Peribacillus sp. FSL E2-0218: one gene and its partner. The protein of the gene in region 1 binds, or shares a complex with, the protein of each later gene. Links are inferred from orthologs where the notes say so. Each region holds a gene or a part of one and is shown on either strand. Other genes may lie near its edges.

Region 1 (14,908 bases):
AAAAGGTCGGCCATCCGGATTCCGTTACGGGCAGCCTTGTCCATATAAGCAGGGCCGATCCCTTTTTTTGTCGTTCCAATCTTATTGGCGCCTTTACGATCTTCTTCGACTTCATCTAATTTGATATGATAAGGAAGAATGACATGGGCACGGTTCGAAATACGAAGATTATCCGTACTCACTCCATGGCTATGCAAATAAGCAAGCTCCTCTACAAGAGCTTTCGGATCGACCACCATACCATTTCCAATGACACAAATTTTATCACTATAAAAAATCCCTGACGGAATTAAATGCAGTTTATAAGTAACACCATTAAATTTTATTGTATGCCCTGCATTGTTCCCGCCTTGATAACGAGCAATGGCTTCCGCATTCTGGGATAGAAAATCTGTTATTTTACCTTTACCTTCGTCTCCCCATTGTGTACCGACTACTACAACTGATGACATCTGAATAAAGCACCTCCAAAGGTTCCGTAATACCGATCAATAACCGGTTCTTATCAAACAAACCTATTTTATCAATAATCCAAAGGTGAAGTCAATACAAAATCCGAACATTACACATTTTTAAAAATAATTTGTTCGTAAAAAAGGGCAAGCGACTGCATTCCCGGCCTGATTGGTTTTGGATTATCTCCGTATTATTCCCTGCACTCGCTTTTATTATGATCAAAATGCACTCCTTTTTCAGGAGACGAATTGCATTATTACATGCTGCATCTAAAAATAAGGTTGTTTTCGCGGTGTGGTTAATTTCCGGTCCAAGCAACCAAACGCAAAACAGCCCGCCATGTTTTATGGCGGGCTGTTCCCTATGCCCCGGGCGACATCGAATCATCATCGAATCGCCGTTCGAGGTTAACGAATTTATTGTACTCCTTCACGAAGGCAAGTGAAACCGTTCCTACCGGGCCATTACGCTGTTTCGCTATGATGATTTCAATGATATTTTTGTTCTCGGATTCTTTATCATAATAATCATCACGGTATAAGAATGCGACGATATCGGCATCTTGCTCGATACTCCCCGATTCCCGGATATCAGACATCATCGGGCGCTTATCCTGGCGCTGCTCCACTCCCCGGGATAGCTGGGAAAGGGCGATGACTGGCACTTTAAGTTCACGAGCGAGCGCTTTGAGTGAACGTGAAATCTCGGATACCTCCTGCTGACGGTTGTCGCCTGAACGACCATCGCCTTGAATTAACTGCAGGTAATCGATCAAGATCATGCCAAGGCCATGTTCCTGTTTCAGACGGCGGCATTTTGAGCGAATTTCACCGATCCTCACGCCTGGCGTATCATCAATATAAATGCCGGCATTCGACAAGCTTCCCATCGCCATCGTAAGCTTGCGCCAATCCTCATCGGTCAAGGAACCTGTCCGTAGGTTCTGGGCGTTTATGTTTCCTTCGGCACAGAGCATACGCATAACGAGCTGCTCTGCACCCATTTCAAGACTGAAAATCGCTACATTTTCCTCCGTTTTGGTCGCAACGTTTTGAGCGATATTCAAGGCAAATGCCGTTTTACCTACAGAGGGACGGGCGCCCACTATAATGAGATCATTACGTTGAAACCCTGCCGTCATTCGATCCAGTTCAGCAAACCCTGTCGGTATTCCCGTGACATCCCCTTTACGGTTGGTCAGAATTTCTATGTTATCGTATGTCGCAACCAATACATCTTTAATATTTTGGAAAGACCCGGAATTTTTACGCTGGGCCACTTCCATGATCGTTTTTTCTGCTTCCCCGAGCAGCTCCTCGACCTCGTCCTCGCGACTGTAGCCTTCCTGGGCGATGTTGGTCGCTGTCCTGATCAAACGGCGGAGCAAAGACTTCTCCTCGACGATGCGGGCATAATATTCAATATTGGCCGCGGTAGGGACCGACCCGGCCAATTCACTTAAATAAGAAACACCGCCAACTTCTTCAAGGTTTTTTGTCGCAGCCAGTTCTTCCGTCACCGTGATCAAATCGACCGCTTTGCCTTCGTCATTCAAATTAAGCATCACATTAAAAATCTTTTGATGCGAGCTTCTGTAAAAATCCTCCGGAATCAAAACTTCCGAAGTAACGGTCAATGAAGATGGCTCTAGAAAAATGGCTCCCAGTACAGCCTGTTCGGCTTCTATATTTTGAGGGGGGATCCTATCTTGAAATTGTTCTATCATATCTTAAAACCTCCCATTCTAAGAGGATACCTTTTTTGCTAGCTTATACGTTTCTAGCCAAAAGAAAAAAGTGAAAGGACTACATGCCCAATCACATTTTTCGTCTAACTCTATTTTATCAATTTTTCACAGATATGAAACAGCTAAAATTAGTTAATTTCTTTTACATGCACAGTCAATGTCGCCGTGACTTCAGGGTGAAGCTTGACGGGCAGCTTCGTATGTCCTAAAGAACGGATGCCGTCAGCAAGCTCCATCTTGCGTTTATCAAGCTTGATGCCATGTTTTTTCTGAAGCTCCGATGCGATTTGCTTCGTCGTGATCGAACCGAATAAACGGCCGCCCTCACCCGCTTTGGCGGATAACTCGACTGTCAATTTCTCCAGTTGCACTTTCAGGTCTTCAGCTTGCTGAAGCTCTTCGGCAGCGAGCGATTGTTCTTTATTCTTCTGTGCTTCCAGCGTTTTTACATTTGTATTATTTGCTTCAACGGCCAATCCTTGCTTGATCAGGAAATTATGTGCATATCCATCCGCAACATTTTTAACTTCCCCTTTTTTCCCTTTACCTTTAACATCTTTTAGAAATATTACCTTCATTCTCTTTGTCCCCCTTCTAAATATTCGTCTATCGCCGCTTTTAACCGGCTTTCCGCTTCTTCGATCGAGCATGCCTGCTGAGTGGCGGCATTCGTCAAGTGCCCGCCTCCATTCAGCATTTCCATGATCACCTGGACATTGATATCCCCGAGGGAGCGTGCACTGATGCCCACCGTATCATCAGATCGCTTAGCCATGACGAAGGAAGCAACGACACCGTCCATCGTCAATAGGGTATCGGCAGCCTGGGCAATCAGCACCTGATTATGGATCTGGTCGGTTTTAGCCGAGGCAATGGCAATTCCTTTTTTATAAAAGATCACTTCTTCGATGAGCTTCGACCGTTTAATGTATGTGTCCACATCTTCCTTCAGGAATTTCTGGACGAGAACCGTATCGGCCCCATGCGCCCTTAAATAGGACGCTGCATCAAAGGTACGGGAACCGGTTCTCAATGTGAAGCTTTTCGTATCGACGATGATGCCGGCAAGAAGCGAGGTCGCTTCCAACATGTCTATCTTCGAGCGCTTCGGCTGATATTCAAGCAGCTCCGTCACAAGCTCAGCTGTTGAAGACGCATAGGGCTCCATATAGACGAGCAATGAATTCTTGATGAACTCTTCACCGCGGCGATGATGGTCAATGACGACAACCTTATCGATCCTATTCAATAACCGCTCTTCAATCACCATTGAAGGTTTATGCGTATCGACCACGACAAGCAATGTCTCATCCGTAATCATTTCAAACGCTTCATCCGGCGTTATGAACCGGGCATACAGGTCTTCTTTATTCTTGATTTCTTCCATTAACCGAAGGACACTGCTATCCAGCTGTTGGGTGTTAATGACGATATACCCTTCCCGTTCATTCATCTGTGCGACCTTCAAGATGCCGATTGCTGAACCGATTGCGTCCATATCCGGGTTTTTATGGCCCATGACAATGACCTTATCGCTATCAAGGACGATATCCTTCAATGCATGGGAAATCACGCGTGCACGGACCCTTGTGCGTTTTTCCATCGGGTTGGTCTTCCCGCCATAGAATTTCACTTTTCCATTCGACTGCTTGATCGCGACCTGATCACCGCCCCGTCCAAGTGCCAGATCCAGGCTGGACTGCGCGAGCGAACCTAGTTCCGGCAGTGATGATACGGCGGAGCCGACACCTATGCTCAAGGTCAGTGGTACGTTTTGCTTGGCTGTCGTTTCCCTGATTTCATCCAGGATCGAGAATTTCCCCTTTTCCAATTGCTGCAGAATATGTTCATTGAAGATAGCAATGAATCGTTCCGAGGATACCCGTTTAAAGAAAACGCCATTATCCCTTGCCCATTTATCAAGAAGTGAAGTGACCAAGCTGTTGATGCTGCTTTTACGCTGATCATCCATGCCCTGAGTCAAATCATCATAATTATCGAGGAGGATGATGGCAATGGCCGTCCGTTCATCTTCATATAGTTTCTCGATTTCCACTTGCTCCGTCACATCAAAGAAGTAAAGGAGTCTTTCCTCACGCTTGTGGACCACTTTGAATTTCCGATCGTGGAGCGTCAGTGTTTCTGTCTCGATTTCCTGTTTGATCAATGGGACGATCGAGTCCGCGACATCATATAGGGACCTTCCAGCCAATGAATCCTCGCTAAAACAGGAGGCCAGGAATGGATTGGTCCATTCGATGTAATAATCTTCATTAAAGAGCATGATTCCGATCGGCATTTCCAATAACGCTTCCTCGCCGACCTTCTTCAATCGGTAAGATAAAGTAGTTATATACTCTTCGGTCTTACGTTGTTTTTTTTCGACCATTCTTAATGTTAAATAAAATAAACCAGCAAGAATCAACAGTCCAATAAGGGCAATGACCCAATTATAGTAAGCCAGTACGCCCAAAAGTAACACGCCTGCGGCCAGCATCCCATACAAAGGGGACTTAATCGAGTATTCCTTCAAATAAGATGGCATAGTTTCAGCTCCTAAAAGCATCTGTTTTACAAAAAGCTAACCCTTTTTCCTGAATGTCTCCCGAAAAGGAAAGCCTAAATCCATTATACCTAAAAATCGGATGACCGTCGTGATAATCGGAAGCGGAAACAGCAAGGTCACAACCAGGATTATAACGGGCACGGCCTTGGCCCATGACTTCACATGAGCGATATAAAAAATTAGGGAGTATCCTTGCAATAAAATGAAGAACTGCAGGATGAAAAATAAGTTCGTTATGGCCATATATACATAGCTGTTCTTGTCCGTATTCACAAAAAGGGCGAGAAGCATCGTAATTAAATAATACCATAAAAGGCTTTTCGGGAGTCGCAGATCTCGAAAATGAGGCCATCTTAACGCCTTTACGCTGAATCGCTTCAAAATGGGATGTGCAGCGAGGAAAATGAACAATACCATCAAGACGGACATCAAGACAAATAAACTCGGCATCAACGTGTAAAACATATCGATGAAGTCATGCATCTGCGTTTTGATTTCATCCCTCTGTGCCTGCCCAAGAGATCCCATGATGTTAACCGGTTTTTCTGCCGATGCCTTAACCATATCCAACGCTTTTTCTATGTAATTCACATTCGTTATCAACACGGAACCTGCATATATTAAGATTGTGCCTCCCAGGAACACAAGGACTGCACTTATGAACGCAGTTACCAACGGTTTATCCTTCCTCAAGCAATAGCCGATCACCATTCCCGTAACACCCATAAGCAGGGTCAATGGTACGGATAGTATAGACCCGATGAGGAGCGTCAACAACGAAGCGATGAATAAGTAAACCAGGCTCCAAGAAAGCTTTTGTTTGATTGCAAACAAAATGAAAGGAGTCGGTAAAAAGAAAAGAGTGATGGTACCCATTAACGGGACATGGATGGTGATGAACAGTAAAATGCAATATAGTGCCAAAAGGGCTCCACCCTCCGCAATTCGTCTCCCGCTATTCATCTATTTTTCACCCCCTGTTTTATTGTCTTAAGCTCATCTTTATATTGTATCCGTTACGGCCAGGATATTTCAAACATGACATTCTTTTTTCAAGAAATGAATATTATTTCCTTGGAAAATAAAAAAGCCGCAATTTCAGCGGATTTCAGAAAAGGATATGATTTATAAAAAAAGGCGCATTAAGGATGATTCCTCAATGCGCCCATTTTAATTATTCACCAGATACGTATGGAAGTAATGCCATAGTACGTGAGCGTTTAATAGCAATCGTTAATTTACGTTGATATTTAGCGCTTGTGCCAGTTACACGACGTGGTAAGATTTTACCGCGTTCTGAGACGAATTTTTTAAGAAGATCTGTATCTTTGTAATCAATTTTAGTGATACCGTTTGATGTGAAATAACAAACCTTTTTACGCTTACCGCGTCCTTTACGTCCACCCATTGCCATAATCATTTTCCCTCCCTGCATTTTGAATTTTCATTTTAAACGGCTGTTTAAAACGGAAGATCGTCATCTGAAATGTCGATGGTCTTACCGTCATTTGCAAATGGATCATCATCTACACGAGTGTAGTTGTTATTGCTCCGTTGATTCTGATTAGGATTTTGTCCATACGAATTATTGTCATTTCCGTTATTATTGTTACCATAACTTCTTTGACCCCCACCGTAAGAACCGCCTTCATTTCTTTCACCCGCTGAACTGCTTCGTGGTTCAAGGAACTGAACGCTCTCAGCCAGAATCTCCGTCACATATACGCGTTTGCCGTCTTGTCCTTCATAATTACGTGTTTGGACACGTCCATCCACGCCAGCCAAACTGCCTTTTTTCAAGAAGTTAGCTACATTTTCTGCCGGTTTACGCCAAACTACACAATTAATGAAATCTGCTTCACGTTCACCTGACTGATTCGTAAAACTACGGTTCACAGCTAAAGTAAAGGTTGCTACAGGTACTCCATTAGGTGTATATCGTAATTCAGGATCTTTAGTTAAGCGTCCTACCAAAACTACGCGATTCATCATCAGAATCAACCCCTAGGTTTCAAGCTTGTTTCATGTGAAACAAGGTTTGAATTTATATTAATCGAATTAAACTTCTTCTCTAGTAGCCATGTGGCGAATGATGTCTTCACTGATTTTAGCAAGACGATCGAATTCTTGGATCGCAGCACTTTCAGCGTTAACTTTAAGAAGCATGTAGTAACCATCACGGAAATCATTGATTTCATATGCAAGACGGCGTTTACCCCATTCTTTTGCTTCTACTTCCGCACCATTATCAGTAAGGATTGTGTTGAAACGTTCAACTAAAGCTTTTTTAGCTTCTTCCTCAATGTTTGGACGGATGATATACATAATTTCGTATTTTCTCATCACTGTCACCTCCTTTTGGTCTAAGCGGCCCTATTGGGCAAGGAGCAATTATTTATAATTACTCACAAGATGAAATTATAGCATAGTTGTAGAGTCTTTGCAACGAATGGCTCTACTTATTACAATTAATTGAAAACGATGGATGAAAGCCCCTGCAAATTGTGCTGCAGGGGCTTTCATTCTTATACGTTAAAACGGAAATGGATGACATCGCCATCGTTAACGATGTATTCTTTTCCTTCAAGCCGCACTTTTCCAGCTTCTTTTGCAGCACCGTGACTGCCCGCTTCTAGCAAATCGGTATAAGAAACGACTTCGGCACGGATGAAGCCTCGTTCGAAATCGGTATGGATGACACCCGCACATTGAGGGGCCTTCATGCCTTTCCGGAATGTCCAAGCACGCACTTCCTGGACACCAGCGGTAAAGTATGTCGCCAATCCAAGCAAGTTATAGGAAGCACGGATCAATTGGTCAAGACCGGACTCCTCGATGCCTAGTTCAGATAAGAACATTTCCTTTTCTTCACCGTCAAGCTCGGCAATTTCTTCTTCGATTTTGGCACAAATCACGATTACTTCCGCGTTTTCGTTCGCTGCATATTCACGGACCTGCTGCACATATTCGTTGTCATCGGCATTAGCCACTTCATCTTCGCTTACGTTCGCCACATAAAGCGTCGGCTTCGCCGTAAGCAAATGCATGCCCTTGACGATTTTCAGCTGTTCTTCAGTAAATTCAACGGAACGGGCAGGTTTTTCTTCTTCCAATGCCGCTTTCAAAGTGACAAGGATTTCATGTTCAGCCACTGCGTCCTTATCTTTTTGCTTGGCCATTTTGCCGACACGGTCGATACGTTTATCAACCGATTCCAAATCGGCAAGGATCAATTCAAGATTGATGACTTCGATATCATCGATCGGATTCACTTTTCCGGAAACATGCGTAATGTTGTCATCAGCGAAACAACGGACAACCTGACAAATCGCATCAACTTGACGGATGTGAGAAAGGAACTTATTGCCAAGACCCTCACCTTTACTTGCCCCTTTTACAATCCCGGCGATATCGGTGAATTCGAATGCTGTCGGAACCGTTTTTTTCGGTTGGACCAAATCGGTCAATTTTTGCAAACGGTGATCCGGCACTTCCACGATCCCGACGTTCGGGTCGATCGTACAAAAAGGATAGTTCGCAGATTCCGCACCTGCCTGAGTAATTGCATTAAATAAAGTGGATTTCCCTACGTTAGGCAAACCGACAATACCAGCTGTTAAAGCCATTTATATTTCACTCCTTCAAGATAGTTCGTACATATGGAAAAAGGATTGATCTTCTATAAGCACCATCCAATTACCTAAACCTTTCCCAATTATAGATTTCGCTTCATAAAAAGACAAGTAAATCATTGAGATGGCAGGACTACTTTCACATAAAGAAAAAAGCATGATCACTTCTCATGCTTTTCCAGAACTTTTTTCATTTTCTTTGCGAATTCACGTCGTGCAAGCATTACGCTGTGGCCGCAGCCTTCACATTTTATCCGGATATCCATGCCTAGGCGAATGATTTTCCACTTATTCACACCGCACGGATGTGGTTTTTTCATTTCCACGATATCGTTCAGCGCAAATTCTTTTTCCTCCATGACCATTGAGCCCCCTAATTCTACGACTCGCTGCCACTGTAAGTGGATTTAATCCCAATTAAATCGAGGGCAGCACTTATTTCTTTTCTCAAAACCCTGCTGAATTCGACATTTTGCAATGGCTTGGTTTCCGCTGTAACCCGAAGGACGACTTCATCAGGATTTATCGTTTCGATCCCCAAAAATTCAGGAGCTTTGACCAGGGCATCGTATTTGCCTTCCATGCTGTTTAAAAGCTCAATCAGAACCCTTTCGGCACGCTCGATCGATCCATCATTGGCGATTGTCACATCAACGACCGCCTTGCTGTTCAAAATCGAATAGTTGGTGACTTGTATGATGCTGCCGTTAGGAATGAAGTGCAATTCGCCTGCATCACTTTTAATTTTCGTTGTCCGAAGCCCGATTTCAATGACTTCTCCCTCATAGGTATTGATCTTAATATAATCACCAACCGAAAATTGATCTTCAAAAATCACGAAAAATCCTGTAATGATATCCTTGACCAAACTTTGGGCACCAAACCCGATGGCCAAGCCGATTACCCCTGCACCAGCAAGCAATGGCATTACATGAAGTCCAAAAATTTCAAGGATCATCATCAAAGCGATGAAATTGATCACATAGGTAATGATATTTTCCAGCAACTTTATGAGGGTCGCTTCCCTGCGCTCCGAAACCCGAATCGGAGTTCTTGAACGAGCTTTGAAGAATTTATTTAAAAGGGTCTTTCCTATAGTAATAATAATACGCGATAACAATAGAACAAGGAAGATTTTAATAATGCCCTCGCCTATCAACAACCATATCTTTTCATCCAATAATTCGCTTGTAACGTTATCATACATGCGGCTCATGTTTTCCTCCTACCTCTTGCATAATGCTGCAAAGCTTTTTTTCTTCTCTATGATTTTCTTTTATGGACGTATTCCTGTACCCCTTTTGCCTTAAACTAACCATGATTAAAAGAAGTTTTCTCTATTTTAACAAGAAATAAGGGTTTCTGTACAAAAAAATTATGGGTATAGAGGTAAAAGAATTAGACGTTTTTTCCCAGATGATAAAGCACCAGAATATATAGAAAGCAATTGGTAGAATGGAAGAAACATCTATCCATCTCCCCTTCGCCCGTTTGCAGGCTCTACAAAATATCCCCTCACCGATAACATTAATGCCGTATATTTTCCCCTTTTTATCCGTATACTGTAATACCGAATAAAATAAAGGAGCTGAGTCGATGAATCTGAATTCTAGTCTATTTCATACTAATAAAAATAGATTGAGTCGCATCCTTCATGAAGATACGGATGCATCCAAACAAATTTCCCAAGAATTGATCAACCTTCTGCCAACCGGAAAGCTTCAGCCCATCGTCATTGTCTGCATCGGCACGGACCGTTCTACAGGCGATTCACTCGGACCGCTTGTCGGCACTCTGCTAAGCGAGAAAACGCAAAACAACTCTTCTCCTTTCCATGTGTATGGGACTCTGGACGACCCTATCCATGCAATGAATCTGCAGGAGAAATTGAACGAGATAAATAAGATTCATACTGATTCCTTTATCATAGGCATCGATGCTTGCTTAGGTAAACTGAAAAGCGTTGGCATCGTCCAAATCGGGCAAGGCCCCGTGAAACCCGGTGCTGGAGTCAATAAAGATCTTCCTTCCGTTGGTAATGCCCATATCACGGGAATCGTCAATGTCAGTGGATTCATGGAATTCATGGTCCTGCAAAACACCCGTCTCAATCTTGTGCTGAAAATGGCCAAAACCATTGCCGCAGGAATTGATGAGGCGCAAAATCTTTATCAAGCAAAACCAGCCATCACGCCATTCACTTGGGCATTGAAGCAAGAAAAAACCCTTTAATGAATCGTGTATAGACTGATCAGATCAAGATTCACTCCTTATATTGTGAAACATAAATGACTGGAAGCAACTGAAATGATTGAAGCGGTAGTGCCACTGAACACTAACATTGGTTTTAGGAAATAAAAAAGGATCTTCCATGGAAGATCCTTTCAGACTGCAGGCAAACTTGATGAAAATCGAGTTTGTCTATTTTTTAAGGCATGTACAATGTGGACGTTGATTTCCACTCCAGGCAGTGCAGGTTTTTCGGCCTTCCACTCACTTTTTCCGACCTTCGACGCAGGTTTTCCGACCGTTCACTCACTTTTTCCGACCTTCGACGCAGGTTTTTCGGCCGTTCACTCACTTTTTCCGGCCGTTCATCGCTTATTCAGAGGCGGTTCCGCTTACCCCCGCTCGTAGACGCGCTTTTCCGCAGGAGTTTCGAACACCCGCCCCAATCACCTTTTTTAACTCCTAGATAGAAGCCTTTTCCACCGGGAAAATTTGATAAGAACGAAACCAATTACAAGAAGGAAGGGAATGTCCCTTCCTTCTTGTTTAAACATAATACATGATCGTGACGAGAATGGCCGTAACGAGGATGCCCGGAAGCAGGTTTGCGACCCTGATTTTGGTGATGCCGATGATGTTCAGGCCTAACGCCAATATCATGACGCCCCCCGTTGCGGTCATTTCCAATATGAACGAATCCATTAAGGCAGTCGGTATCATCGTGTTGATTTGTCTTGAAAAGATTGCAATGAAACCTTCATAAATAATGATCGGAAATGCTGAAAAGAGGACACCTATCCCTAGCGTGCTGGCAAGGACAAGTGCAGTAAACCCATCAATGATCGCTTTCGTCATCAGAACATCATGATTATTCCTGATCCCGCTATCCAGGGCACCGATAATCGCCATCGCCCCAATCCCGAATATGAGCGTAGCCGTTACAAACCCCTGCGAAATCGAAGTCCCTTCCTTGGCCTTCATCCTGCGCTCGATCCAATTCCCTAAAGAATTCAGCCTGCCTTCAAGATTGACCCATTCGCCAAGGGCAGCGCCCCCTACGATGCTTAAAATGACAAGAATGAACTGCTCACTTTTCAATCCCATCTGCAGGCCTAAAACCATGATGGCCAAGCCGATTCCACTCATGACCGTTTCTTTTATCTTTTCAGGTATATGCTGTAAATACCTTCCCAAAATCGAACCGATTAAAATGCACGCACCATTCACCAAAGTACCTAATAAAACCATCATCTAATTCACCCATTTTTCGACAGTGAAAAAATAAATCGACATGCCATTTTCCAAGTTATGAGGAAAGGTTCTCTTGATCGATCAAGTCCAGAATCCGCTCTAGATCTTCTTTTGAAAAAAATTCGATTTCTATTTTCCCTTTTTTCTTGCTCTGCTTTATCGTTACACTGGTTCCCAGCCTTTCGCGAAGGCTTGTCTCGCGCTGTTTTATGAAAATATCTTTTTTCTCTTGTTTATTTGGTTTCGTTTCACGTGAAACGCGATCGTTCAATTGATGTATGTATTGCTCCAGCTGTCTTACATTCATTCCTTCTTTGAGGATTTTATCCACTACAGGCTTCAGCATTTCCTTGTTCTTGATGCCCAGTAATGCCCGGCCATGTCCCATCGACAGTTTCCCCGCTGAGATATGGCTCCTTATCCCTTCAGGCAGCGATAGCAATCGCACATGGTTGGCAATATGGGGCCGGCTTTTCCCCAGGCGGTTGGCCAGCTGCTCCTGGGTGAATTCCAGTTTTTCCAGCAGTGTCTGATAGGCCGCCGCTTCCTCGATCGGGTTTAAATCTTCCCGTTGCAGGTTTTCCAAAATGGCCAGTTCCATCATCTGCTGTTCATTCAATTCCCGGACAACGACAGGAACTGTCTTCAAACCAGCTTCCATGGCAGCACGATAGCGTCTCTCCCCAGCCACGATTTCATATCCCTTGATACTTTTCCGGGCAATAATCGGCTGCAGGATCCCATGCTCCTCGATCGATTGCTTCAGTTCTTCTATCGCTTCAAGCCGGAAGTTCTTTCGGGGCTGATAAGGATTTGGCCTTAGTTCCCTTAATTTGATTTCGCGCACGATTTCATCTTTACTTATTTCACCATTATTGAAAAGTGCGTTAAGTCCTTTGCCAAGCCCTTTAGCCATGTGATACCACTTCCTTTGCCAATTCTAAATAGACCTCCGCTCCACGTGATTTCGGATCATAAATGATGATTGGTTCTCCATGGCTCGGTGCCTCGCTCAAACGCACATTGCGGGGTATGATCGTTTGATAAACTTTATCCTGGAAGTACTTTTTGACTTCTTCAATGACCTGGAGACCTAAATTCGTTCTCGCATCCAGCATCGTCAATAGCACACCTTCGATTTTCAACTCATGGTTCAAATGCTTTTGCACGAGTCGGACCGTATTCAAGAGTTGACTTAAGCCCTCCAATGCATAATATTCACATTGGACGGGAATCAAAACGGCATCAGCCGCCGTCAAAGCATTAAGCGTGAGCAAGCCTAGAGATGGAGGACAGTCGATCACAATGTAATCGTATTCGCTTTGCACCTCTTCCAATGCCCTTTTTAAGCGCACTTCCCTTGATATCGTTGGTACCAGTTCAATTTCAGCACCTGCAAGTTGAATGGTCGCAGGTATGGCATATAAGTTTTCCACCTTTGTTTCCAAGATGACGGCACTGGCTTCGACGTCATCCACCAATACATCATAAATACACTGCTCGACATCTGCTTTATCAATACCTGCACCGCTCGTCGCATTTCCCTGCGGATCGATATCGACCATTAAGACTTTCTGCCCTATGTAAGCAAGGCACGCACTTAGACTGACAGAAGTTGTCGTTTTTCCTACACCGCCTTTTTGATTGGCAATGGCAAGAATCTTACCCACGAATTCACCTGCTTTCAACTATCTTCAATACGCCATTTATTACCGTAAATCCACTTATTTCTTTCTATTTTATCATGAATATTACTGGAAGAAATCGTTTTCTTCAATTCCACAAAAAATTGAAAAATGCCTAAACGGCACGAAAAGCCGCGGAAAAGCGTAACACTTTCGCAAAAGATAAGCCCTGCGAAGGCAAAAAAAGCTTGGTAATCGGAGACTACCAAGCTGGGCCAAGAATGGGGATCAAGATTTTTTCTTGGGTATTTTTATCGTGAATTGATAATACTCCTCGAATTCTTCTTCCTCTGCATCCAAGTTTATTCCGTTGTCTGTAACCATGCTGAGCGATTGCCGGATCGTGTTCACGGCGATCCTCATGTCCTTACTGAACGCCTTCCGCTTAGGTTTCGGTTTTTGCACCGTACCTGTCAGAAGCTTGACGACCTGCTCTTCCGTCTGCTTGACATTCAACCCTTTTTCGATGATTTCCAAAAGCAATTTGATTTGCTTTTCCGGACTTTTCAACGGAATCAACGAACGGGCATGCCGCTCCGTAATTTGCTTTTGAAGAAGTGCATCTTGAACTTCCTGGGGCAGCTTAAGCAGCCGCAGCTTATTCGCAACGGTTGATTGCCCTATCCCCAACCTTTGTGCCAAAGCTTCCTGGGTCAAACTATGCAGCTCCAAGAGTTTACCGTATGCCAAAGCTTCTTCAATCGGTGTCAACTCTTCACGCTGAAGGTTTTCTATCAGCGCAACGGAAGCCGTTTCTGTATCGGTGAAATCCTTGATAATTGCAGGTGCCAATTCCCAGCCCAGCTTTTGCATGGCTCGAAAACGCCGTTCACCTGCTATGATTTCATATTTCCCCTGTCCATAAGCCCTTACTACGATTGGTTGAATGATTCCATGAGTATGGATCGTTTGAGCCAATTCAGCAATTTTATCGTCATTAAAAACGGTCCTTGGTTGAAATCGATTAGGTACAATATCAGAAATGGATATTTTTCTTATTTCTTCATTATTATTGCTAGGTGTCTCCATCTCTAGTTGCTGTTCTTCTTTTTCGCCAAACCCAAAGAACCGCGAAAAAGGATGCTTCATCTTCCTACACCACCTTTTAAAACTCCCAAATAACATATTCTCTATTTAAAGGACAAGTCCTGCATACATTTCCCGACATGGTTATACATATGATCCTTCACTGTAAAAAACATGTCGACTGGCGTCATCAAGGCAATATGTGGAGCGGACGACCAGTGATTTTCTACCTCTTTCGGCATGCCCCGGATTATTTCCCCGAATTGAATAGGGAAATATCGCCAACATACCAGTCCTGCTTCGAAAAATTGGCACA
Region 2 (14,835 bases), 1.8 Mb from region 1 along the record:
ACCTAATGAAGCGATCGCTTTGTTGGGCAATGGAGATTCAAATGTTAAAGTGCTTGAAGAGGAGCTGGGCATTTCCGTCATTACCCGCGGTGAAGCCGTCAGCGTCGCTGGCGCCATCGATCGGGTAACGATGGGACAGGAAATCCTGAAAGCCCTATTGACAGTGATCAGAAAAGGAATTGCAATCAGTTCTAGAGATGTGCTTTATGCCATTGAATTGGCTAGAAAAGGAACCCTTGAGTATTTCGGTGAATTGTATGATGAGGAAGTCGCCAAGACGGCCAAGGGGAAATCGATTAAAGTCAAAACGATTGGGCAGAGATATTATATCCAGGCGATAAAGAAGCACGACCTCGTTTTTGGAATCGGGCCCGCCGGAACAGGGAAGACCTATCTCGCCGTAGTGATGGCGATCAATGCGCTAAAAAATGGACAGGTTAAGCGGATCATCCTGACAAGGCCTGCCGTGGAAGCTGGCGAAAGCCTCGGTTTTCTTCCAGGCGACCTGAAGGAAAAGGTAGATCCTTATCTGCGGCCGCTTTACGATGCTCTGCATGACCTCCTGGGGATGGAGCAGACCCAGAGGATGATAGAGCGAGGGACGATTGAAATCGCTCCCTTGGCTTATATGAGGGGCCGTACGCTTGAAGATGCCTTTGTCATTTTGGATGAAGCCCAAAATACGACGGAAGCCCAGATGAAAATGTTCCTGACCCGCCTTGGCTTCGGGTCGAAGATGGTCATTACCGGGGACCGGACCCAGATTGACCTTCCTAAGGGGATGAAGTCAGGATTGGTAAGGGTAGAGGAGATTTTGAAGAATGTCAAAGGCCTTTCCTTCGTTTACTTCGAACAAAGCGATGTTGTGCGACATCCGCTTGTTGCCAAAATCATCACTGCTTACGAACAGGCAAAGGTATAAGAACGAATCCGCCATTTCAATCGGCGGATTTTTCGTGATGTGCCCAAATGTCCCGCCTTTTTCTTGAAAAAGTGGAAATGGGGCGAGAGAAGCCTTACATTTATCTAATACGCAGGTGAAAAATGATATGAAAACTGTTATGATTTTACATATCTAGAATAATAACCATCAATTTTTTAGGAGGACCTTCCTTGAATCGTATCCAGAAATTCTTCGCTAAACTTAAAGGGCTATTGGTCCATCGTTTTTTTCAAGTGCTTTTGTTCATCATTCTTGGTGTATTTGCTTATGGGTTAATGTTTTCCAACGTTAAACCGGAAAGAGTCCAAGTGGAGCTTTTTAAGCCGGCGGAACAGACGATCCGTTCAACCAAGACTGTGGAAGATACTTATAAGACGGAACAGGAAAAAGAAGAGATAGCTAAACAGGTGGCGGATGTATATTCGTTGAAAAAAGAGTATGCCAAGAATAAAGTCGACCTGATTTCATCGATTTTCGATACGGCGATCGAGGTGAAAAAGGAAACCGATCCTGATAACGAACATATAAAGGATGGGGAGAAGGAGAATAAAAAGGAAACCTTGAAGACGGATGCCCAAAAGGTTTCCATTCTAAAAGAAAAATTGACTGATGAGGTCAATAAAAATATTGAGGAATCCGTTTTCCTTGCTTTAGTTCAGGCGGATGAAGATGAGCTGAAGATTGCGAGGGACTCCACCATCACTGCCGTGAATAATGTGATGAGCAACAGGATTGCAGCGAGTGATGTCGAAAATGCGAAGAAAAAGGTCGTAGAGGAACTGGGCTATATGAGTATCAGCAGTGATATGAAAAAAGCCTCTAATTCCTTGGCGCGCACGGCGATCATCCAAAATGTTTTCTTTGACAAGGATAAAACGGAGGAACAGCGGAGGAAAGCGATTGAAAGCGTGGAGCCGATCCGAATCCTCCAAGGGCAGATCATCGTTGAGGAAAATCAGTTAGTGGACAGGGACGTATATCGGCAGCTTGAACTGGCAGGTTTTGTGAATACCGAGTCGACCATTTACCCGTATATCGGGCTGCTGTTATTCATCGTGTTGACCTTTGCTGCCTTTTATTACTTTTTCACCTTTTCCATTTCCAAACAGGAGAACAAGTACAATCAATTATTGATTTTCAGTCTTGTCTTTATCCTTTCAATGGCCATGATGAAAACGATCAGCATTCTGGCGGACATGAAAAACTCGAATTTGGAATATATTTTTCCGGTTGCCATGTCTGCGATGCTCATCAAGATATTATTGAACGATAAGCTAGCGGTGGCGATGATCATTTTATTAGGTTCTTATGGAACGATCATATTCAATGGAGATACGCCTGGAAATCTCGATATTTCGATGGGGCTTTATATTATTTTCGGTGGATTGACGGCAATACTCATCTTATCGAGGCTTAATTTTAAATCAAAAGTGCTGGTGGCGGGTCTGTTGCTGTCTTTAATCAATATGGCCTTTGTATTTTCGCTTATCTTTATGATGGACGGACATTATACTAGAATGGAGTATTTGTATTATGCTGTTGCCGCCATAGGTTCCGGTGTGGGCTCGGCTGTATTGACGATGGGCCTGCTGCCATTTTTTGAGTCAGGTTTCGGGATCCTATCATCGATGAAGCTGATCGAACTGTCAAACCCGAATCACCCCTTATTGAGGAAGATCCTGATCGAGGCGCCAGGAACCTACCATCACAGTGTGATGGTCGCCAATTTGGCGGAATCCGCTTGCGAGGCGATCGGTTCGAATGGCCTGCTCGCAAGGGTCGGCAGTTATTATCATGATATCGGCAAAACGAAAATGCCGCATTTTTTCATCGAAAATCAGATGAACGGAGATAATCCGCATGATCGGCTGCAGCCTGAAACGAGCAGGGATATCATCATTGCCCATGCCGTGGATGGCGGGGAGATGCTGCGGAGCCATAAATTCCCTAAAGAAATCGTGGATATTGCGGAGCAGCATCATGGGACCACCTTGTTGAAATTTTTCTACCACAAGGCTAAGAAACAGGATGATGCCACGCTTGAAGATGCTTACCGATATCCTGGACCGAAGGCAATCATGAAGGAAGTGGCGGTCATCGGCATTGCCGACAGTGTAGAAGCTGCCGTGAGGTCGATGCAGCATCCGACTCCGGACAAGATAGAAGAACTGGTAAGTTTCATCATTCAGGAGAGGATCCAAGATGGTCAATTTGATGAATGTGACATTACTATGAGAGAATTAAGTATCGTGAAGCATTCCTTATGTGAATCGCTGAACGGTATCTTCCACTCCAGGATTGAATATCCGGAGCTGGATAAATTAGGACAGAAGGTGAAAGAATGATTTTAGCGATCGATTTAATGGATGAAACGAATGAAGTGACGGAAGAAGCGCAACAGCTTGTTGAAAGCATTTTGCAATTTGCGGCAAAAAAAGAAAAGATCGAAGAAGATACTGAGTTGTCAGTTACATTTGTGGACAATGAGAGAATTCGTGAAATCAATAAGGAGTACCGTCATAAAGATGCAGCCACTGATGTCATTTCCTTTGCACTTGAAGAAATGGGTGAAGATGAAGTCGAGATTATTGGAGGGGAAATGCCCCGCATGTTAGGCGATATCATCATTTCCATCGAGCGGACGAAAGAGCAGGCTGAAGAATATGGGCATTCTTTCGATCGGGAGCTTGGATTTTTGGCGCTTCATGGCTTCCTTCATTTATTGGGATTCGATCACATGAATGAAGAAGAGGAAAAAGTGATGTTCACAAAACAAAAGGAGATCTTGGAAGAATATGGACTTTCAAGAGAAGGATAAAAAAAGGTATCCTTTAATTAAAAGTTTCTCTTTTGCCTGTCAGGGAATTTTGGAGGCAGTTCGAACGGAGCGCAATATCAAGATACATTTTGCGCTAACGGCAATCATCCTATTCTTTGGCTGGTTTTTCTCCTTGAATGGGATGGAATGGCTCTTCATATTGGCAGCGATAGCGGGAACGATTGCATTGGAGCTCGTCAATTCAGCGATTGAAAGGGTAGTGGACCTGGTTACAGATCAATTCCATCCATTGGCCAAGCAGGCAAAAGATATTGCAGCCGGAGCTGTATTCATATATGCTATATTTTCTATCATTGTTGGATTGATTATTTTTTTGCCTAAGCTGGGCCTTTAGCTTTCAGTGAGGCACTCAATTTGAAAGGAAGATGAGAATTGAATACGAAAGAATTGATTGAGGAAGCTAAATTAGCAAGGGAAAAAGCATATGTGCCTTATTCCAAATTCAAAGTGGGCGCAGCCCTTTTAACCGTTGATGGCAAGGTCTACCATGGTTGTAATATAGAAAACGCCGCTTATAGCATGTGCAATTGTGCCGAGAGGACCGCTTTGTTCAGCGCATATGCACATAATGATAAGGCATTCACCAAACTTGCGGTCGTGGCAGATACAGACGGCCCCGTATCTCCATGCGGAGCGTGCAGGCAGGTTATATCTGAACTGTGTGATAAGGATATGCCGGTTGTTTTGACCAATTTAAATGGTGATATAAAAGAATTAACAGTACAGGAATTGCTTCCAGGAGCTTTTTCACCGGAGGATTTAAATGGATAAATTATTTCAAGATACACAAGAAAAAGGTTACAAATCAGGTTTCATCTCGATTATCGGCCGCCCCAACGTTGGAAAGAGTACGTTCTTGAACCGCGTCATTGGTCAAAAAATCGCCATAATGAGTGACAAACCGCAAACGACTAGAAATAAGGTGCAAGGTGTCCTTACGCAAAACGACTCACAAATGATATTCATCGATACGCCTGGAATCCATAAGCCGAAGCATAAGCTTGGTGATTTTATGATGAAAGTGGCAACGAATACATTGAAAGAGGTCGACTTGATTCTTTTCATGATCAATGCGACCGAAGGATATGGCCGCGGTGATGAGTTCATCATTGAAAAACTTCAAACCGTAAAAACGCCCGTTTTCCTAGTGGTTAACAAAATCGACGCGATGCATCCGGATGAGCTGCTGCCGATCATTGAAAAATATCAACAGCTTTATCCTTTCGCGGCAGTCGTTCCGATTTCTGCACTTGAAGGGAATAACGTCGATACACTGCTTGAGCAAATCAAGGAGCACCTGCCTGAAGGTCCCCAGTTTTATCCTGCTGACCAAGTGACCGACCACCCGGAGCGTTTCATCATTTCCGAATTGGTCCGTGAAAAGGTGCTGCACCTGACGCGTGAAGAAATTCCGCATTCGGTGGCCGTTGTCATCGATTCCATTAAAAAGATGGATAACAGTGATACCATTAATGTGATGGCGACCATCGTCGTCGAACGTGATTCCCAGAAAGGCATCGTCATCGGAAAGCAAGGGAAGATGCTCAAGGAAGTCGGAAGCCGTGCGCGCGTGGACATCGAAAACCTATTGGGCTCGAAGGTATTCTTGGAACTATGGGTCAAGGTACAGAAGGATTGGCGCAATAAAGCCAGTCAGCTTCGAGATTATGGTTTCAATGAAAGCGAATATTAATTAACAAATTTTACGCTTCATGAAAGTTTGGAAAACGGTCAAGCTAATTATATGGTCGGATATTCATATTGCTAGTTAAAAATGAAAGGTGGGCTTTATATGTTGGATTTTACCTGGGAATTATTTAGTGAAACAGGTAATGTGGACACCTATTTGCTGTTTAAGGAGATAGAAGTCGAAAGACAGGAAAGACCCTTGGTACTGAAAGAAGAGCTAGCAGAATTTGATTTTCCCGTTTCATAGGTTAGTCTTGACGAGTGTGGGTGGTGTCTTGGTGTGCTCCAAAAATGTGAAGGCATTGTCATAAGGCGAACGGCATATGGAGAAAATAACAAAATCATTACTATTTATACCCGTGAGCTAGGAAAAATTGGCGTTATGGCTAGAGGGGCCAGTAAACCTAACAGTAGGCTATCGGCCGTCACCCAGCTTTTTTGCTCCGGGTATTTTCTTGTAACCACATCAACCGGACTCGGAAGTCTTCAGCAAGGGGAAATGGTCGACTCGCTCCGGTTCATCAGGGAAGACCTTTTTGCCACTGCGTATGCTTCTTACATCGTGGAGTTGCTCGATAAAAGCGTCGAGGATAAAAAACCGAACCCATATTTGTATGAATTGCTTGCGCAAACCTTGCATTACATAAACGAAGAATATGACGCAGAGGTCTTGAAGTTCATTTTTGAAATGAAGATGCTGCCAGTCAATGGGATTAACCCAGTGCTTAATCAATGTGCTGTTTGCGGGGAAACGGAAGGGGAATTCTCCTTCTCGCTCCGGGAAGCGGGGTTCATTTGCCACCGCTGTCTAGGCAAAGATCCTTATCATTATAAAATTTCACCTGCAGCCGTCAAATTGCTGCGGATATTTTATTATTTGGATTTATCCAGGCTCGGAAACATTTCCGTCAAGCCGGAAACGAAAAAGGAACTGCAGAAAATCATTGATGCTTATTATGAGGAATATTCCGGTCTTCATTTGAAATCAAAAAAGTTCCTGAAACAGATTGATACGATGAAAGATATGTTTTAAGACCTGGCCTATTGACATTCCGTGATAGTTTGTATAAAATTCTAATCATTAAAATAGAAGATTGCGTTGATGGAAAAGAGTATCTGTCATTCTCCATAAAAAGCGAGCCCGGGACGGTGGAAGCCGGGATATGGATTTACAGGGAAGGGCGTTTCCGGAGCATGTTGCTTTGAAAAGAGGCCGTTTTATGACGGCAATTAGGGTGGAACCGCGGGTAAACTCTCGTCCCTATGCATAACGCATAGGGACGGGAGTTTTTTGTTTGCAAAAAACTGTTGATGAACTCCGGTCCTGAATGTACAAAGAGCCGTTTTAAATAATTTGGAGGTGTACAATGAATATTCAAAATATGATTTTAACGCTACAAAAGCATTGGTCTGAACAGGGCTGCATATTAATGAATGCTTATGATGTCGAGAAAGGGGCAGGGACGATGAGCCCTTACACGTTCCTAAGAGCGATTGGCCCTGAGCCGTGGAGCGTTGCTTATGTCGAGCCATCACGCCGCCCGGCAGACGGCCGGTACGGCGAGAATCCCAATCGCCTGTATCAGCATCATCAATTCCAGGTGATCATGAAGCCTTCACCTGACAATATCCAAGAGTTATATTTGGATTCACTGCGGGCGTTAGGCATAAATCCGCTTGAGCATGACATTCGCTTCGTCGAGGATAATTGGGAAAACCCATCACTTGGATGTGCAGGCCTAGGTTGGGAAGTATGGCTTGATGGGATGGAAATCACCCAATTTACATATTTCCAACAAGTGGGCGGCCTTGAGTGCAAGCCGGTTTCCGTTGAAATTACGTACGGAATCGAACGCCTCGCCTCCTACATTCAAGATAAGGAAAACGTATTTGACCTTGAATGGACAGAAGGATTCACTGTTCGCGATATATTTGGTCAGCCGGAATACGAGCATTCAAAATATACCTTTGAGACCTCGGACCTTGATATGCTGTTCCAACTGTTTACGATGTATGAAAAGGAAGCACATCGCCAAATGGAAGAAGGTCTTGTTCACCCAGCCTACGATTATGTTTTGAAATGTTCACATACATTTAACCTTTTGGATGCAAAAGGGGCCATCTCGGTTACGGAAAGAACCGGATACATTGCCCGATGCCGAAACTTAGCGCGTAAGGTTGCCAAAACCTTCTATGAAGAGCGGGAAAAATTAGGCTTCCCGATTCTGAAAGTGAAAGGGGAGAATACAAATGAGCAAGCGTGATTTGTTATTGGAAATTGGTTTGGAAGAGCTGCCGGCCCGGTTCGTGACAGCGTCGATGAACCAGCTGTCGGATAAAGTGCAGAAATGGCTGACGGAAAAAGCAATTGAATTCGGAACGGTTGAAGCTTTTTCAACACCAAGACGTTTGGCCGTATTGGTGAAAGATGTGGAAGAATCCCAAAAGGATATTGAAGAAGAAGCAAAAGGACCGGCAAAGAAAATCGCCTTGGATAGTGAAGGGAACTGGTCCAAAGCAGCTTTGGGATTCGTCAGGGGTCAAGGCATGACTTCCGAGGAGATTTATTTCAAGGAACTTAAGGGTGTTGAATATGCCCATGTGAATAAATTCATCAAGGGACAGCCGACTTTACAGCTTTTATCCGAGCTTGCTGAAATCATCAGCGGGATGACGTTTCCGAAAAATATGCGATGGGCCGATCAAGAGCTACGCTTCGCCCGTCCGATTAAGTGGCTGATTGCCCTATTCGGTCATGACGTCGTGCCATTTTCAATTGCGGACGTGCAGACGGGCCGTGAAACGAAAGGTCATCGTTTCTTGGGTGAAAAAGCAATCATCGAGAACCCGGACCAGTATGAAGGAACGTTGACGGAGCAATTTGTTATGGCCGATCCTGATAAACGCCGGCAAGTCATTTTAGATCAAATTAACGGACTTGAGCAGGAAAAAGGCTGGATCATCCCCGTTGATGAATCGTTGCTGGAAGAAGTCAATAATTTAATCGAGTATCCAACGGTCCTATTTGGTCAATTCGAGGAAGAGTTCCTTGAGCTTCCAGCGGAGGTCCTGATCACTTCGATGAAGGAGCATCAGCGCTATTTCCCTGTCAAGGACCAAGAAGGCAAATTACTTCCATACTTTGTAACCGTGCGTAACGGAGATGCCAAGCACTTGGATAAGGTTTCTAAAGGCAATGAAAAAGTATTGCGGGCCCGCTTATCCGATGCAGCATTTTTCTACAAGGAAGATCAGAAAAAAGAAATTTCAGATGCTTTGAAAAAGCTGGACAGCATCGTCTATCATGAAGAAATCGGTACATTAGCCGAAAAAACTGAGCGCGTGACGGAAGTGGCGGGCAAGCTCGCGGACGTCCTGAATTTAGGGAAAGAAAAAGAATGGGCCCTCCGTGCTGCTGAAATCGCCAAGTTCGATTTGGTGAGCCATATGGTTTATGAATTCCCGGAATTGCAAGGTTATATGGGCGAAAAATACGCGCTTCTAAAAGGCGAAGCCAAAGAAGTGGCTGCGGCCATCAACGAACACTATATGCCAAGACATGCGGATGACGATGTACCGCCGTCGGTGATAGGTGCGGTTGTAAGTTTAGCGGAAAAAATGGATACGCTCGCGTCTTTCTTTGCCATTGGCGTCATTCCGACAGGGTCCCAGGATCCATATGCTTTAAGGAGGCAGGCGAGCGGGGTCGTCCAGATCCTTGCCGAGAAGAAATGGAATGTTTCACTAGAGGAGCTCATCGCTTTAAGCCTTAAAGGTCTCGAAGCAAAGGGAATCTTAAAACGAGATGTAGCGGAAGTTAAAGCGGATATGTTCACTTTCTTCAAAGCAAGGATCAAGCATCTCCTGCAAGAAGAGCAAATCCGCTACGATATGATTGATGCAGTTCTTTTCAATAAAGTCGGGTATATCCATTCCATCGTCGAGCGTGCCCACGTCCTCGAGGCGAAAAAGGAAGAAGCGGGCTTTAAAGAAAGCATCGAGGCTTTAAGCCGGGTCATGAACATCGCCGGAAAATGTGATGAAAAAGTGACCGTCGATCCAAGCGCTTTTGAAAATGATCAAGAAAAAGCACTTTATGAAAAGTATCGGCAGGCAGCAAGGCAATATACCAAATCCCAAAATGAAGATGAGCGGTTTGAATTGCTTATTTCACTGCAAACCGAAATAGAGGCGTATTTCGAAAATACGATGGTCATGGCAGAGGATGAAGCCCTCCGCACTAACCGATTATCGCTCATGAAAGATATCAGTGATTGGGTGGGAAGCTTCGCGGCAATGAATAAAATCATCCTTTGATGAAGTGGGATGCAAGGCAAAGGGAAATCCTGTTTTTGAAATGGGTTTCCGCCTTTGCCAAAAGATAAATAGGACAAACATGCCTTTATTAAATAATTTAGTATATAATTATTAAATGAATAACTTTTGTTACTTTGCTCTGCGAAACGCAGTGGGGTGGTGATTACAATCCAATTAAATAAGCGTCAGGAAACTATTTTGCAAATTGTTAAAGAAAATGGACCGATCACTGGAGAACATATTGCAGATAGATTGAATCTTACAAGAGCTACACTTCGTCCCGACCTAGCGATTTTAACGATGGCAGGTTTCCTCGATGCCAGGCCGCGTGTGGGGTATTTTTATACAGGCAGGTCGGGTACACAGCTTTTGACGGACAGCCTGAACCATCTATATGTACGAGATTACCAATCGATCCCCGTCGTTGTGGATGAGGGCATCTCCGTTTATGATGCAATCGTCATGATGTTTTTAGAAGATGTCGGGACCATGTTTGTCGTCGATAAACATGCATTGCTTGTCGGCGTCTTATCCAGAAAGGACTTGTTGCGTGCCAGTATTGGCAAACAGGAGCTTAACTCCATTCCAGTCAATATCATCATGACCAGGATGCCCAATATTACGATGTGCTCAAAAGAAGACCTTCTGATAGATGTTGCCAAAAAATTGATAGATAAACAAATCGATTCATTACCGGTCGTCAAGGACACAGATAAAGGCTATGAAGTAATTGGAAGAATTACAAAAACCAATATAACCAAAGCATTCGTAGCTTTGGCTGATGAAGGGTATTAGGGGGCTTGCAAAAGGGATGACGGAGAATATGAAGGGTTCTATTATATATGTTGTATCGGATTCAGTAGGGGAGACGGCTGAACTGGTTACCAAAGCAGCAGCCAGCCAGTTTGCTGGGTCGGCTTTTTCCATAAAGCGAATTCCGTATATTGAAGACGAACAGAACGTGGATGAAGTGATTTCACTGGCTAAGCTAGATGGGGCGATCATTGCTTATACCCTTGTGAAGCCAGCTATCAGGGCGTATATGAAGGCACAGGTCGAACGTGAAAACCTGTCTGCTTATGACATTTTAGGACCGCTCATGGACATCCTCCAGGAAAGGGCGCCAAAAGGACCGCTCAATGAACCTGGTCTTGTAAGGAAGCTGGATGATGATTATTTCAAGCGTGTTGAAGCGATTGAATTTGCCGTGAAGTATGATGATGGCCGTGATCCTCGAGGCATTTTACGCGCAGATATCGTTCTTGTCGGCGTCTCTCGCACATCAAAAACGCCGCTCTCACAATATTTAGCCCACAAACGCTATAAAGTGGCGAATGTGCCATTAGTTCCTGAGGTGGAGCCGCCAGAAGAATTGTTCCTGGTCCCCCCGGAAAAATGCATTGGTTTAAAGATCAGTCCAGAAAAGCTGAACCATATCCGCAAAGAACGGTTGAAGTCACTCGGGCTGAATGATCATGCCATTTACGCAAATGTGGAGCGCATAAAAGAAGAGTTGACATACTTTGATAAGATCATCTCAAGGCTGAACTGTCCGATCATTGATGTAACCAATAAGGCAGTGGAAGAAACAGCCAATTTGATCATCAATATCCTGCAAAACAAAAATCGCTGATCGTTACACTTTCATAAATCGGGAAAAACCAAAATGTGAGCTGGACACTTGTAGTGTCAGCTCACATTTTAATGCTAAGCCTCCTTTAGGGGATTGTGAACAAAATTAGGATAAAATTACATATTTCACTTCTTCGATTGCATGAAAATATAAACGTAATTTAAATGTTGGCATCTTCCAAACAAATAGACTATAATAAAAAATTGTGAGAAAAAAGTAATCTTAAGGTTTAGACTTAATTAATAAGGAATAAACTAAAGGTTAGTGAGATGTCAAGGTTTTTATCATAAAAATAATTCGACATGTTCCGTATAATTTTAAATGGGCCCGCTCTGCTTTTAGCGCAATGTGCGGCACATCCACTTAAATTAGCAGGTATTCCTTGAAGAATAACGTTGGCTGATTTAGAGAAGGTACTCTGAACTAATGCCGAAACATTCACTATATCTTCATAAAGTTTAGGGGAGAAAAAGGATTATGCAGAAAGATGTAGAATTAAAAGGTATGAATGATAAACCTACGATACATGTCGATGCCGATGCATGCCCGGTGAAAGACGAGATCCTCCATTGTGCCCGTTTGCACGATATTGATGTCTGTTTTGTTGCATCATATAAGAATATGATGAATGACCCTGAAGGGAAATGGGTATATGTCGATGCAGACAAGGAAGCCGCGGATCTTTATATAGTAAACTCAGTAAAAAAGGGTGATATTGTCGTTACTGCCGATATCGGATTGGCCGGGACCCTGCTTCCTAAAGGTGTTTACGTTCTTTCTCCAAGGGGAAAGGAATACACGGACGAGAATATTTTCATGCTCCTGGATATGCGGTATCAGTCGGCTAAGCTGCGCAGGCAAGGTAAGCATACGAAAGGGCCGAAACCATTCACGAAGGAAGATCGCCTTAGCTTTACAAATAAACTTTTGAAAACTTTGTCGAACTTTGCAGGGAATTAGGAATCCGTATCGAATTAGAAACTATCACCGATATGGCAAGGTGGAAAAATGATAAATGGCCGTATAGAAGATGAGAAAATTAACCAAATTCGCGAAGCTGTGGACATTGTTGATCTAATTGGGGAGTATGTCCAGCTGAAGAAGCAAGGGCGCAATTACTTTGGCCTTTGTCCTTTCCATGGTGAAAACTCGCCCTCGTTTTCCGTTTCACCGGATAAACAAATCTTTCACTGTTTCGGATGCGGGGCGGGCGGAAACATTTTCACCTTCTTGATGGACATAGAAGGCTATAATTTTGTGGAATCGGCAAAAGCTTTAGCCGAAAAAGGAAATGTTCCTTTGGATGTTGAAGTTAATAAGGATTCCAAACGTTCCAACATGCCTGCCGGCTCGCAGCAAATGGTTGAAGCCCATGACCTGCTGCGGAAGTTCTATCATCATCTCCTCGTTAACACGAATGAGGGGCAGGAAGCCCTCGAATACTTGCTTAAGCGGGGTTTTACCGAAGAGACGATAGAAAAGTTCCAAATCGGCTACTCGCTGGATTCATGGGATTTCGTGTCCAAGTTTCTTTTGAAACGTGGATTTCCGGCGGAATATATGGAGCAGGCAGGGCTTATTATTTTCAGGGAAAAAGACGAGTCATATTTTGACCGTTTCAGAAATAGAGTCATGTTTCCAATTATGGATCATCAAGGAAATACGATTGCGTTTTCAGGGAGAGCGATGGGGGACGATGAGCCCAAATATTTGAATAGTCCCGAAACGCCAATCTTTAATAAAAGTAAAACTTTATATAATTTTCATCAAGCAAGACCACATATACGAAAGAAAGAACAAGTTGTTATCTTTGAGGGCTTCGCCGATTGCATTTCAGCTGTGCGTGCAGGGGTGGAGAATTCGGTCGCAACAATGGGTACTGCCCTGACGGAGCAGCATATCCAACTGCTTAAAAGGAATACCGATCAGATACTTATCTGCTACGATTCGGACTCTGCGGGTTTGAATGCTGCCAATCGTGCAGTGAATATGTTACAGGACCAAGACTTTTCAGTGAAGGTCGCTCTCATGCCTGATAACTTGGACCCCGATGACTACATAAAGGAATTCGGTGAAAAAAGCTTTGTTTCTGAAGTAATAGGGGCCAGTTTAACCTACATGGCATTCAAAATGCATTATTTGCGTCGAGGGAAAAATGTAAATAATGAAGGAGATCGAATTCAATATATCGAAGAAGTCCTTAAGGAAATTTCACGATTGCCCAATGCAGTGGAGAGGGATCATTATCTCCGGCAAATATCCTCTGAATTTTCCCTGTCATTGGATGCGCTGGAGCAGCAGCAGCGACAAGTGTTCTTTACCGAACGGAAGAAGGGGACTTTGCCGCAGCCAGCAGCCCAAAAGAAAATGGCCCTGCAATATGAGCATAAGTTAAAGCCTGCACATCATAATGCTGAAACGAAGTTGATTGCCCATATGCTTAAAAGCAGGGATATGAGTTTCAAAATTCAGCAGTTGCTTGGCCAAACATCCTTTCATGTAGATGAACATCAGGCAATCATCACCTATTTATATGCGTTCTATGAAGATGGACACGAACCGGATACAAGCTTTTTCCTAACGTATTTACCGGATCCAAACTTGAGAAGGATCGTTTCGGAAATAGAAATGATGTCAGTGAATGAGGAAGTTACCGATAAAGAGCTGACCGATTGTATAAATCAAGTGTTGAAATATGAAAAGTTGTTAAAGATAAAAGAAAAACAAGTTGAAGAAAAAGATGCAGTCAGACGAAGCGATTATGTCACCGCTGCACAAATAGCCATGGAAATCATTAAATTGCGTAAAATGTTGTAGTTGTTTAGGTGTAAGTCCTGGAAGGAGGGGAACTAATGGCTGAAAAACCAGCACGTTCCAAACAAGTTGATAATGAGTTTAGCCTTGAGCAGGTGAAAGAAAAATTATTAGAGCTAGGAAAAAAACGAGGCTCTTTGACTTTAGAAAAAATCGCTGAAATGATTGGCGGTTTTGAATTGGATTCCGATCAAATGGATGAGTTCTATGAGGTGTTGACTGAAAATGGCGTCGAAATCCTCACTGATGGCGAGGAAGACGATGATGAAGATGATCCAGATGAAAAGAAACTCGCAAAAGAAGAAGAGTTCGATCTGAATGATTTAAGTGTTCCTCCCGGCGTTAAGATTAATGACCCAGTCCGGATGTACTTGAAGGAAATTGGCCGGGTCGACCTATTATCCGCGGAGGAGGAAATCTCCTTGGCTACGCGAATCGAAGATGGGGATGAAGAAGCGAAACGCCGTTTGGCTGAAGCTAACCTACGTCTGGTTGTCTCCATTGCCAAACGCTATGTAGGACGCGGCATGCTTTTCCTTGATTTGATTCAGGAAGGGAATATGGGTCTGATCAAAGCGGTGGAGAAATTCGATTACCGCA

What was found.
Region 2: the proteins of dnaB (region 1) and dnaG are in contact, whole or in part, in a crystal structure (PDB 2R6A), measured with the Geobacillus stearothermophilus proteins. The link is inferred for Peribacillus sp. FSL E2-0218 from one-to-one orthologs. Residues at the interface, in WP_033016901.1 of Geobacillus stearothermophilus: Ser13, Glu15, Ala16, Gln18, Glu91, Leu92, Asp94, Ala95, Val96, Pro97, Thr98, Ala99, Ala100, Asn101, Tyr104, Tyr105, Ile108; in WP_049624496.1 of Geobacillus stearothermophilus: Lys456, Leu457, Leu458, Pro459, Ala460, Asn463, Ala464, Leu467, Leu535, Leu536, Ile537, Ala538, Gln544, Glu545, Asp548, Tyr549, His552.

What each region holds. Positions count from the first base shown.
Region 1 is NZ_CP150304.1:5,160,126-5,175,033, forward strand. What follows is about bases 1-2,978. They hold dnaB (replicative DNA helicase), read right to left. Parts: upstream 2,183-2,978; coding sequence 818-2,182; downstream 1-817. Other genes in these bases: MHI53_RS24955 (adenylosuccinate synthase), read right to left, coding at 1-452; rplI (50S ribosomal protein L9), read right to left, coding at 2,332-2,781; MHI53_RS24970 (DHH family phosphoesterase), read right to left, coding at 2,778-2,978. In the rest of the region: more of MHI53_RS24970, read right to left, coding at 2,979-4,748; MHI53_RS24975 (YybS family protein), read right to left, coding at 4,785-5,732; rpsR (30S ribosomal protein S18), read right to left, coding at 5,944-6,183; ssb (single-stranded DNA-binding protein), read right to left, coding at 6,231-6,761; rpsF (30S ribosomal protein S6), read right to left, coding at 6,828-7,112; redox-regulated ATPase YchF, read right to left, coding at 7,295-8,395; MHI53_RS25000 (DUF951 domain-containing protein), read right to left, coding at 8,563-8,760; MHI53_RS25005 (mechanosensitive ion channel family protein), read right to left, coding at 8,781-9,617; spore protease YyaC, read left to right, coding at 9,998-10,633; MHI53_RS25015 (DUF554 domain-containing protein), read right to left, coding at 11,177-11,878; MHI53_RS25020 (ParB/RepB/Spo0J family partition protein), read right to left, coding at 11,937-12,797; MHI53_RS25025 (AAA family ATPase), read right to left, coding at 12,790-13,551; noc (nucleoid occlusion protein), read right to left, coding at 13,795-14,655. UniProt on the Escherichia coli protein: The main replicative DNA helicase, it participates in initiation and elongation during chromosome replication. Travels ahead of the DNA replisome, separating dsDNA into templates for DNA synthesis.
Region 2 is NZ_CP150304.1:3,334,090-3,348,924, reverse strand. The notes cover bases 11,931-14,835. They hold dnaG (DNA primase), read left to right. Parts: upstream 11,931-12,432; coding sequence 12,433-14,238; downstream 14,239-14,835. Other genes in these bases: rpoD (RNA polymerase sigma factor RpoD), read left to right, coding at 14,274-14,835; MHI53_RS16075 (YaiI/YqxD family protein), read left to right, coding at 11,931-12,381. Also shown: MHI53_RS16135 (PhoH family protein), read left to right, coding at 1-922; MHI53_RS16130 (HD family phosphohydrolase), read left to right, coding at 1,114-3,288; rRNA maturation RNase YbeY, read left to right, coding at 3,285-3,761; MHI53_RS16120 (diacylglycerol kinase family protein), read left to right, coding at 3,739-4,116; MHI53_RS16115 (cytidine deaminase), read left to right, coding at 4,155-4,553; GTPase Era, read left to right, coding at 4,546-5,475; MHI53_RS16105 (YqzL family protein), read left to right, coding at 5,575-5,718; DNA repair protein RecO, read left to right, coding at 5,752-6,504; glyQ (glycine--tRNA ligase subunit alpha), read left to right, coding at 6,839-7,735; glyS (glycine--tRNA ligase subunit beta), read left to right, coding at 7,722-9,788; MHI53_RS16085 (helix-turn-helix transcriptional regulator), read left to right, coding at 9,945-10,583; MHI53_RS16080 (pyruvate, water dikinase regulatory protein), read left to right, coding at 10,612-11,421; more of MHI53_RS16075, read left to right, coding at 11,926-11,930. UniProt on the Escherichia coli protein: RNA polymerase that catalyzes the synthesis of short RNA molecules used as primers for DNA polymerase during DNA replication.